One region of the Pseudonocardia sp. NPDC046786 genome, then DNA from elsewhere that is predicted to be linked to it. Evidence: riboswitches for the same ligand, from Rfam matches in the RefSeq annotation. Region 1 holds a riboswitch; the other holds the start of a gene.
What was found. Region 1 has a riboswitch for S-adenosylmethionine ahead of ABZ881_RS07755 (aminotransferase class V-fold PLP-dependent enzyme). Riboswitches for the same ligand answer to the same signal wherever they lie in the genome.

Region 1 (3,394 bases):
ATCACCGGGATGCTCGGGACGGCCCGGGCGGCCCTCGAGCGGTTCCACGACGTCGTCGTCGACGACGACGGGGCCCTGACCTTCGCGCACGGCGGCGTGCTGTGCGTCGTGCAGGGCACCGAGCTGGAGGAGGGCCTGCCGGTCCTCAACATCACCTGCGTGGTGGCGTGGGACCTGGCCGATCCGGACGTGCCGTCGCGGGTCGGTCTCGGCGTGGGGGAGGGTCTGTTCGGGACCCCGCGGGTGGTGCGCGGCGAGCGCGGCTGGGACGTGACGCTGCGCTACGCGTTCCCGGCGTCCGGCCTGGCCGAGGCGCCGATGGGCACGCTGCTGATGCTGGTCGTGTCGTCGGCGTCGAGCATGCGCACAGAACTCGTGGACGACTGAACTCGTGGACGGCCGGGCCGGTCGCCCGGCCCGGCCCCGTCCTCACCGCTTGCGGTTGGTGCCGAGCTCCTCGGCGATCGGGTTGACCGGGTCGACGTCCTTGGTCGCCTCGGACAGGCCCGGGTGGGTGTGCCGGGCGCGCCGCTGGGCCCGCAGCTGCTCGGTCTCCTCCCGCGACTCGTCGGCGGTGTCGACCGCGGCGACGACGTCCGCGACCGAGCCGTAGACCGCGGCCGGGACTGCCCGGATCGCCTCGACGGTCGCGGCGTCGGCGCCGTTGCGCTCCGCCCCGGCGGCGAGCTCGTCCTTGCCGGCCGGGAACGTGACGCCGTCCAGCGCGGTGTGGACGGCGTCAGGGGTGGTCGTGCGGGTCGTCATCTGTGGACTGCCTCCTCGTCGGTGATCGTGCTCGTCGACAGGAGGGTTACCGGTGTGCGGCGATCCATGCACCGCGGGCGTCACCCGGTGGAGGGGCTCCCCCCGTCGGCCGGTCCGGCGGCCTCCGCCTCGCCGGCGAGATGGACCGGCGGCAACGCCGAGAGCTGGGCGGGTGTCATGTCGTGGGCGACGCCGAGCACGTCGTTCTGCGACTTCGTCATCCGGGCGTCGACCAGCCCGGACAGCCCGTAGGCGACCCGGCCGAGCAGGCGGACCGTGGTCTCGTCGACCAGCGGCCGCGGAGTGGAGACGATCGCGACGCCGCGCGGGGTGCCGTCGTTCGACTGGGCGACCCCGATCGAGTACGACTCGCGCGGGTTCACGTGCCGCGACGCGTAGTGATCGCGCAGCTTGACCACCATCTCGTGGAAGTCGCCGACGTCGCCGTCGAGCTCCAGCTTCTCCAGGTCGGCCTTGGTGAGGGTCTTGGTGCGGCCGGAGAAGCAGCGGACGTAGCCGATCACCGCCCCCGTCCACAGCGCCTCGACCAGCGCTGGGTCGGCGTCCACCCGGACCGGGCCGGACTCCGGCCCGCCGAGCGCGGTCACCAGGTGCTCACAGCAGCGCAGCACGTACTGCAGGTCCTCGAAGACCGCCGCGAGCTGTGCCAGCTCGCCGGACTCCGGGACGTCGATCCGCCGCACCGTGGTCGGTGCCGCGTGGGCACCGTCGCCGGGTGCGCCGTCGTCGTGCGTGTCGGTCATCGTCGACCCCACCTCCGGTGGATCACCGTATCGGCGGCTGCCGCGGCACGGTGTCGCGTTATGAGACGTTCTGTGACCTGTGCCTCTCCGGGCGGCCACCGTGCCTCCGATCCGGCGGCCGGTGCTAGCCTCGTGCACCGAAAGGTCACGAGTGCCAGCGCGAAGCCCCGGCTTGCTGGCCGGCAACCCTCCTCCGCGGTGGGGTGCCCCGGGTGATGACCGGGCCGTCGCGACACCCGCGCCGGCAAGCGCGGATCCGGCACCCGCAGCACGGCTGCCCCGGATCCTTGTGATCCGGAGGACGGACATGACCGCTGCCCTGCTTCACGACACCACCCGCCCCGCCGCCGCGCTCCCCGCGGTCACCGGCGCCGATCTCACCGTGCCGCTGGTCGACGGCGGGCCGGTCCGGTACTGCGATCTCGACTCGGCCGCCTCGACGCCCGCGCTGGCCGCGGTCACCGCGCACGTCGCGCAGGTGCTGCCCTACCACGGCAGCGTGCACCGGGGTGCCGGCTACACCTCGCGGGTCTGCACGTCGTTGCTGGAGAACGCGCGCGCCGACGTCGCCCGCTTCGTCCGCGCCCGGCCCGGCGACGCCGTGGTGTTCACCCGCAACACCACCGACGCGCTCGGCCTGCTCGCCCGCGCGGTGCCGGGGCCGGTGGTGACGCTGGACCTGGAGCACCACGCGACGCTGCTGGCCTGGCGGCACGGCGAGCACCGGGTCGTCCGGGCCGGCCGCACGATCGTCGACACCCTGGACGCGCTGCGCGCCGAGCTCACCGCCCGCCCGGACGCCGCGCTGGTCGCCGTCACCGGGGCGTCGAACGTGACCGGTGAGCTGCTGCCGATCGCCGACGTCGTGGCGATCGCGCACGCCGCCGGTGCCCGGGTCTGCGTGGACGCCGCTCAGCTCGCTCCGCACCGCAGGCTCGACCTGGCCGGCTGGGGAGCCGACTACCTGGCGCTGTCCGGGCACAAGATCTACGCGCCGTTCGGGGCCGGTGTGCTGGTCGGGCGCCGGGACTGGCTGGACGCCGCCGAGCCGCACCTCGCCGGTGGCGGCGCCGTGCGGTCGGTGGCGGTCGCCGCGGACCGCACCGAGGTGGCCTGGCTGCCCGCGCCGCAGCGGCACGAGGGCGGCACGCCGAACGTGCTCGGCGCGGCCGCGCTGGCGGCGGCCTGCCGCGCGCTGGAGCCGGTGATCGACGACGAGCTGCCCGCGCACGAGCGGGCGCTCGCCATGCGGTTGCACGCCGGGCTCGCCTCAGTGCCCGGCCTGCGCACGCTGTCGATCTTCGACGACGCGCCGGACCGGACCGCGACCGTCTCGTTCACCCTCGGCGATCGCCCGGCAGGGCTGGTCGCGGCCGCGCTGTCCGCGGAGCACGGCATCGGCGTGCGGGACGGCCGGTTCTGTGCGCACCCGCTGCTCGCCCGCTGCAACGACGGCGACGACGCGGTCCGCGCCTCGCTCGGCCTGCGCAGCACCGGGTCCGACGTCGACCGGCTGGTGGACGCCCTCGGCCGGCTGGCCCGCAGCGGCCCGCAGTGGACCTACGCGATCATCGACGGCCGCTGGACGCCCACCCCGGACCCGCGACCGCTGGATCCGTTCGGGCTGGGGGAGCGGCCCGGGCTGCCGGGCTGCGATCGCTGAGGGATCAGCCGCGGGCCGCCGAGCACGCTCGGCACAGCCCGAAGATCTCCAGGGTGTGCGACAGGTCGGTGAAGCCGTGCTGCTCGGCGATCGACTGCGCCCACGACTCCACGGCGGGCCCCTCGATCTCCACCGCGGCGCCGCACCGCCGGCAGACGAGGTGATGGTGGTGGTGCTCGCTGGCGCAGCGCCGGTAGACGGC
Region 2 (3,394 bases), 230 kb from region 1:
CGGATCTGCCGGTACAGGTGCTCGATCCACTCCTGTTCGGAGCGGCCCTCGGTGAACTCCCCGGCGATCCCGAGCCGGGCGGCGACCGCGGCGAGGATGGCGTGGTCGGTGCGGACGCCGTCCGGCGGGCGGGCGGCACGCACCATCGCCGAGACGTACGGATCGGCCCCGCCGACGGCGACGTCGTCGCGTTCCAGCCAGGTCGCCGCGGGCAGCACGATGTCGGCGTGCCGGGCGAGCGGGTTCGCGAAGTGCTCGTGCACGATCACGGTGTCGGGCCGCTGCCACGCCCGGACCAGCCGGTTCAGGTCCTGGTGGTGGTGGAACGGGTTCCCGCCGACCCAGTACACGAGCCGGGTGTCGGGGTAGGTGTGCCGGCCGCCGTCGTAGTCGAACGGCTCCCCGGGGTGCAGCAGCATGTCCGCGATCCGGGCGACCGGGATGAAGGTGTCCACGCCGCGCGGCCCCTGGGGCAGGGCGGCGGCCCGGAACCGGGACGGCACCAGCCCGAGCTGGTGCATCGCGCCCAGCGCCGCCCCGAACCCGCCGCCCGGCCGCCCGAGCGATCCGGTGACCGCGGCCAGCGTGAGCGCCGCCCACGGTGCCTGCTCGCCGTGGTCGGCGCGCTGCAGCGAGTACGCGGTGGTGACCACGACGCGGCGGCCGCGCATCCGGCGGGCCAGTCCGGCGATGTCGTCGGCGGCCAGACCGCTGATCGCCGCCGCCCAGCGCGGGGTCTTCGGCACGCCGTCGTCGCGACCGAGCAGGTGCGACTCGAATCGGTCCCAGCCGACGGTGCACCGGCGCAGGAAGTCCTCGTCGTGCGCGCCCGCGGTGACCAGCTCGTGCGCGAGCGCCAGCATGATCGCGACGTCGGTGCCCGGCCGGGCGGGCAGCCGGGTGGCGTCCAGGGCGTCGTCGATGTCGGTGTGCAGCGGCGACACCGACACGAACTCGGCGCCCCGGGCGCGGGCCGCCCGCTGCTCGGCGAGGTTCGTGTGCCGCCCGATGCCGCCGCCGTTGACCTGCGTGTTCCGTCCGGGGAGCCCGCCGAATGCGAGGACCAGCGAGCGCTGCTCGCCGATCTCGCGCCAGGTCGGGTTGGACGCCAGCGCCGCCCCGTAGCCGCCGCCGACCCGCCGCAGGATCACCTGCATCGCCGCCGACGAGTACGACTCGACGGACCGGGGGTAGCCGCCGAGCAGGTTCAGGAAGCGGTGGATCTGGGACTGCGGGTGGTGGAACCGGCCCGCGGACCCCCAGCCGTAGGAGCCGCCGAACACCGCGGAGTTGCCGTGCCGGTCGATCGTGTCGTGCAGCGCCGAGGCGGTGAGCTCGACGGCGGTGTCCCAGTCGACCGGCACGTACGGGTCGGTGCCGCGCACGCCCCGCCCGCCGCCCGCCGGGCCGGGCCCGTGCTCAAGGTAGCCGCGCCGCACGTGTGGCCGGGTCAGCCGGGACGGCGCGGTCAGGCTGGACGGCACCCCGAGACCGATCGGGGACGGCTCCGGATCGGCCGGATCGGGACGCAGACCCAGTATCCGGGTCCCGTCGGTCTCGGCGAGGTAGGTCCCGAAGTGGCTCGCGGTGGGGACTTCGCGGCGCATGGCCGGGGAGGGCATGCCGTCATCCTGAACCGGCCGTGCGCGGATGCCGCCGGAGCGTGACGAGGGCTACACAACGGACCGTCGTCCGGTGCCGGGACGCACGTACAGTGCGGAAGGGACCATCCAGAGCGGCCGAGAGACCTGGCTCGACGACGCCGCAGCAACCCGCCCCGGACCACCGGGCGGGTGCTCATGCCGGGAGCGATGGAGGACCGAATGTTCGTCGGGGTGCGACGCCGGCACGTGGATCTCCTCCGCACGTCCAGCGCCTGCTGTCCGGGCTGACCGCTCGTCCGGCCGCCCCCGCGCAGTCCCGCGCCGGCGGCCCAGCGGGTCCTGCCGTCGCTGCCGTGATGGGGCGCGCGGGCACCCGCTCGTGTTCCGCCCCACCGCGCCCGGAGGTGCCATGTCCTTCGTCCTTGCCGTCGAACTCGACGGCGACGGAGCCCACCCGTCCGCCTGGCGGCACTCCCGCCGCTCACCCGGTGCCGTGCTCGGCGGCGCCGCGCTGCGCACCTCGGTGCACGACGCCGAGCGCGCCGGTTTCGATCTCGCGACGTTCGCCGACACCCCGGTGCCGCCGGCCGGCGGCCCGGACGCCGCCGGCCGGATCGAGGCCGGCACGCGGGCCGCGTTCGTCGCGACCAGCACGTCGCGGATCGGGCTGGCACCGACCCTGCACGTGACGACCACCGAACCGTTCCACCTGGCCACCCAGCTCGCCTCGCTGGACCACGCGACCCGCGGCCGGGCCGGCTGGGTCCTCGGCGCGGCGAACGACGTGGCGTCCGCGGCCACCGTCGGCGGTGTGCCGCTCGATCCGGCCGGGCTGCACCGCGAGATCACCGACGTGCTGGACACCGCCCGGGCGCTCTGGGACTCCTGGCAGGACGACGCCGTGATCCGCGACGTCGCCACCGGCCGCTATCTCGACCCGGACCGGGTGCACCACGTCGACGTGACCGCCGCCCGGTTCACCGTGAAGGGGCCGCTGATCACCCCGCGCCCGCCGCAGGGGCAGCTCGTGGTGCTCGCGCCCGAGGAGCTGGACGTGGCCGGCCGCACCGACGTGGTGCTGGTCGGCGGTGCCGATCCGGCCGACGTCGCGGACCGCGCCGAACGGGCACGGGGTGCCGGTGCGGCGCGGGTGCTGGCCGAGGTGCAGGTCGTTCTCGACACCGACCGGTCCGGCGCCGAGCGGCTCGCCGAGCTCGACGACCACACCCCCTGGCCGGACGACGGCCGGTTGCGGCACGTCGGACCGGCCGCCGGGCTGGTCGCACTGCTGCGCCGGCTCGCCCCGCTCGTCGACGGCGTCCGCCTGCATCCCGCGGTGCTCGCCGACGACCTGCCGGTGCTGGCCGGCCGGGTGCTGCCCGAGCTCGCCGATCTCCGGGCCGCCACGGGGGACACCCTGCGCGGCACGTTCGGCCTGACCCGTCCCGAGAACCGCTTCGCCGTCCGAGGAGGACAGTCGTGACCGGACCACACGTGCACCTCGGGGTGTTCCAGGCCGGGGTCGGCCCGCAACTGGTCTGGGCGCACCCGGACGCCGCGCCGCACACCGCGATCGAGACGTTCGTGCAGACCGCGCAGCTGCTGGAGCGCGGCCTGTTCGACGCGTTCTTCCTCGGTGAGGGCCTGCGGGTGCGGGAGAACCGCGGCCGGGTGCACGAGCTCGACGTCGCCGGCAGGCCGGACGCGATCACCCAGCTGGCGGCGCTGGCCGGGGCCACCGAACGGATCGGCCTGGTCGCCACCCAGAACACCACCTACAACTTCCCGGC

Region 2: another riboswitch for S-adenosylmethionine. It lies ahead of ABZ881_RS08930 (LLM class flavin-dependent oxidoreductase); the one in region 1 lies ahead of ABZ881_RS07755 (aminotransferase class V-fold PLP-dependent enzyme).

The regions. Positions count from the first base shown of each region.
Region 1 is NZ_JBEYYF010000005.1:78,637-82,030, forward strand. Features, by position in the region: gene ABZ881_RS07740 (hypothetical protein) at 1-387, shown strand, start outside; gene ABZ881_RS07745 (DUF2795 domain-containing protein) at 430-765, opposite strand; gene ABZ881_RS07750 (hypothetical protein) at 846-1,529, opposite strand; SAM riboswitch class IV at 1,673-1,786, shown strand; gene ABZ881_RS07755 (aminotransferase class V-fold PLP-dependent enzyme) at 1,837-3,192, shown strand; gene ABZ881_RS07760 (Fur family transcriptional regulator) at 3,197-3,394, opposite strand, start outside.
Region 2 is NZ_JBEYYF010000005.1:311,013-314,406, forward strand. Features, by position in the region: gene ABZ881_RS08925 (molybdopterin-dependent oxidoreductase) at 1-1,622, opposite strand, end outside; SAM riboswitch class I at 1,724-1,818, shown strand; gene ABZ881_RS08930 (LLM class flavin-dependent oxidoreductase) at 2,014-3,087, shown strand; gene ABZ881_RS08935 (NtaA/DmoA family FMN-dependent monooxygenase) at 3,084-3,394, shown strand, end outside.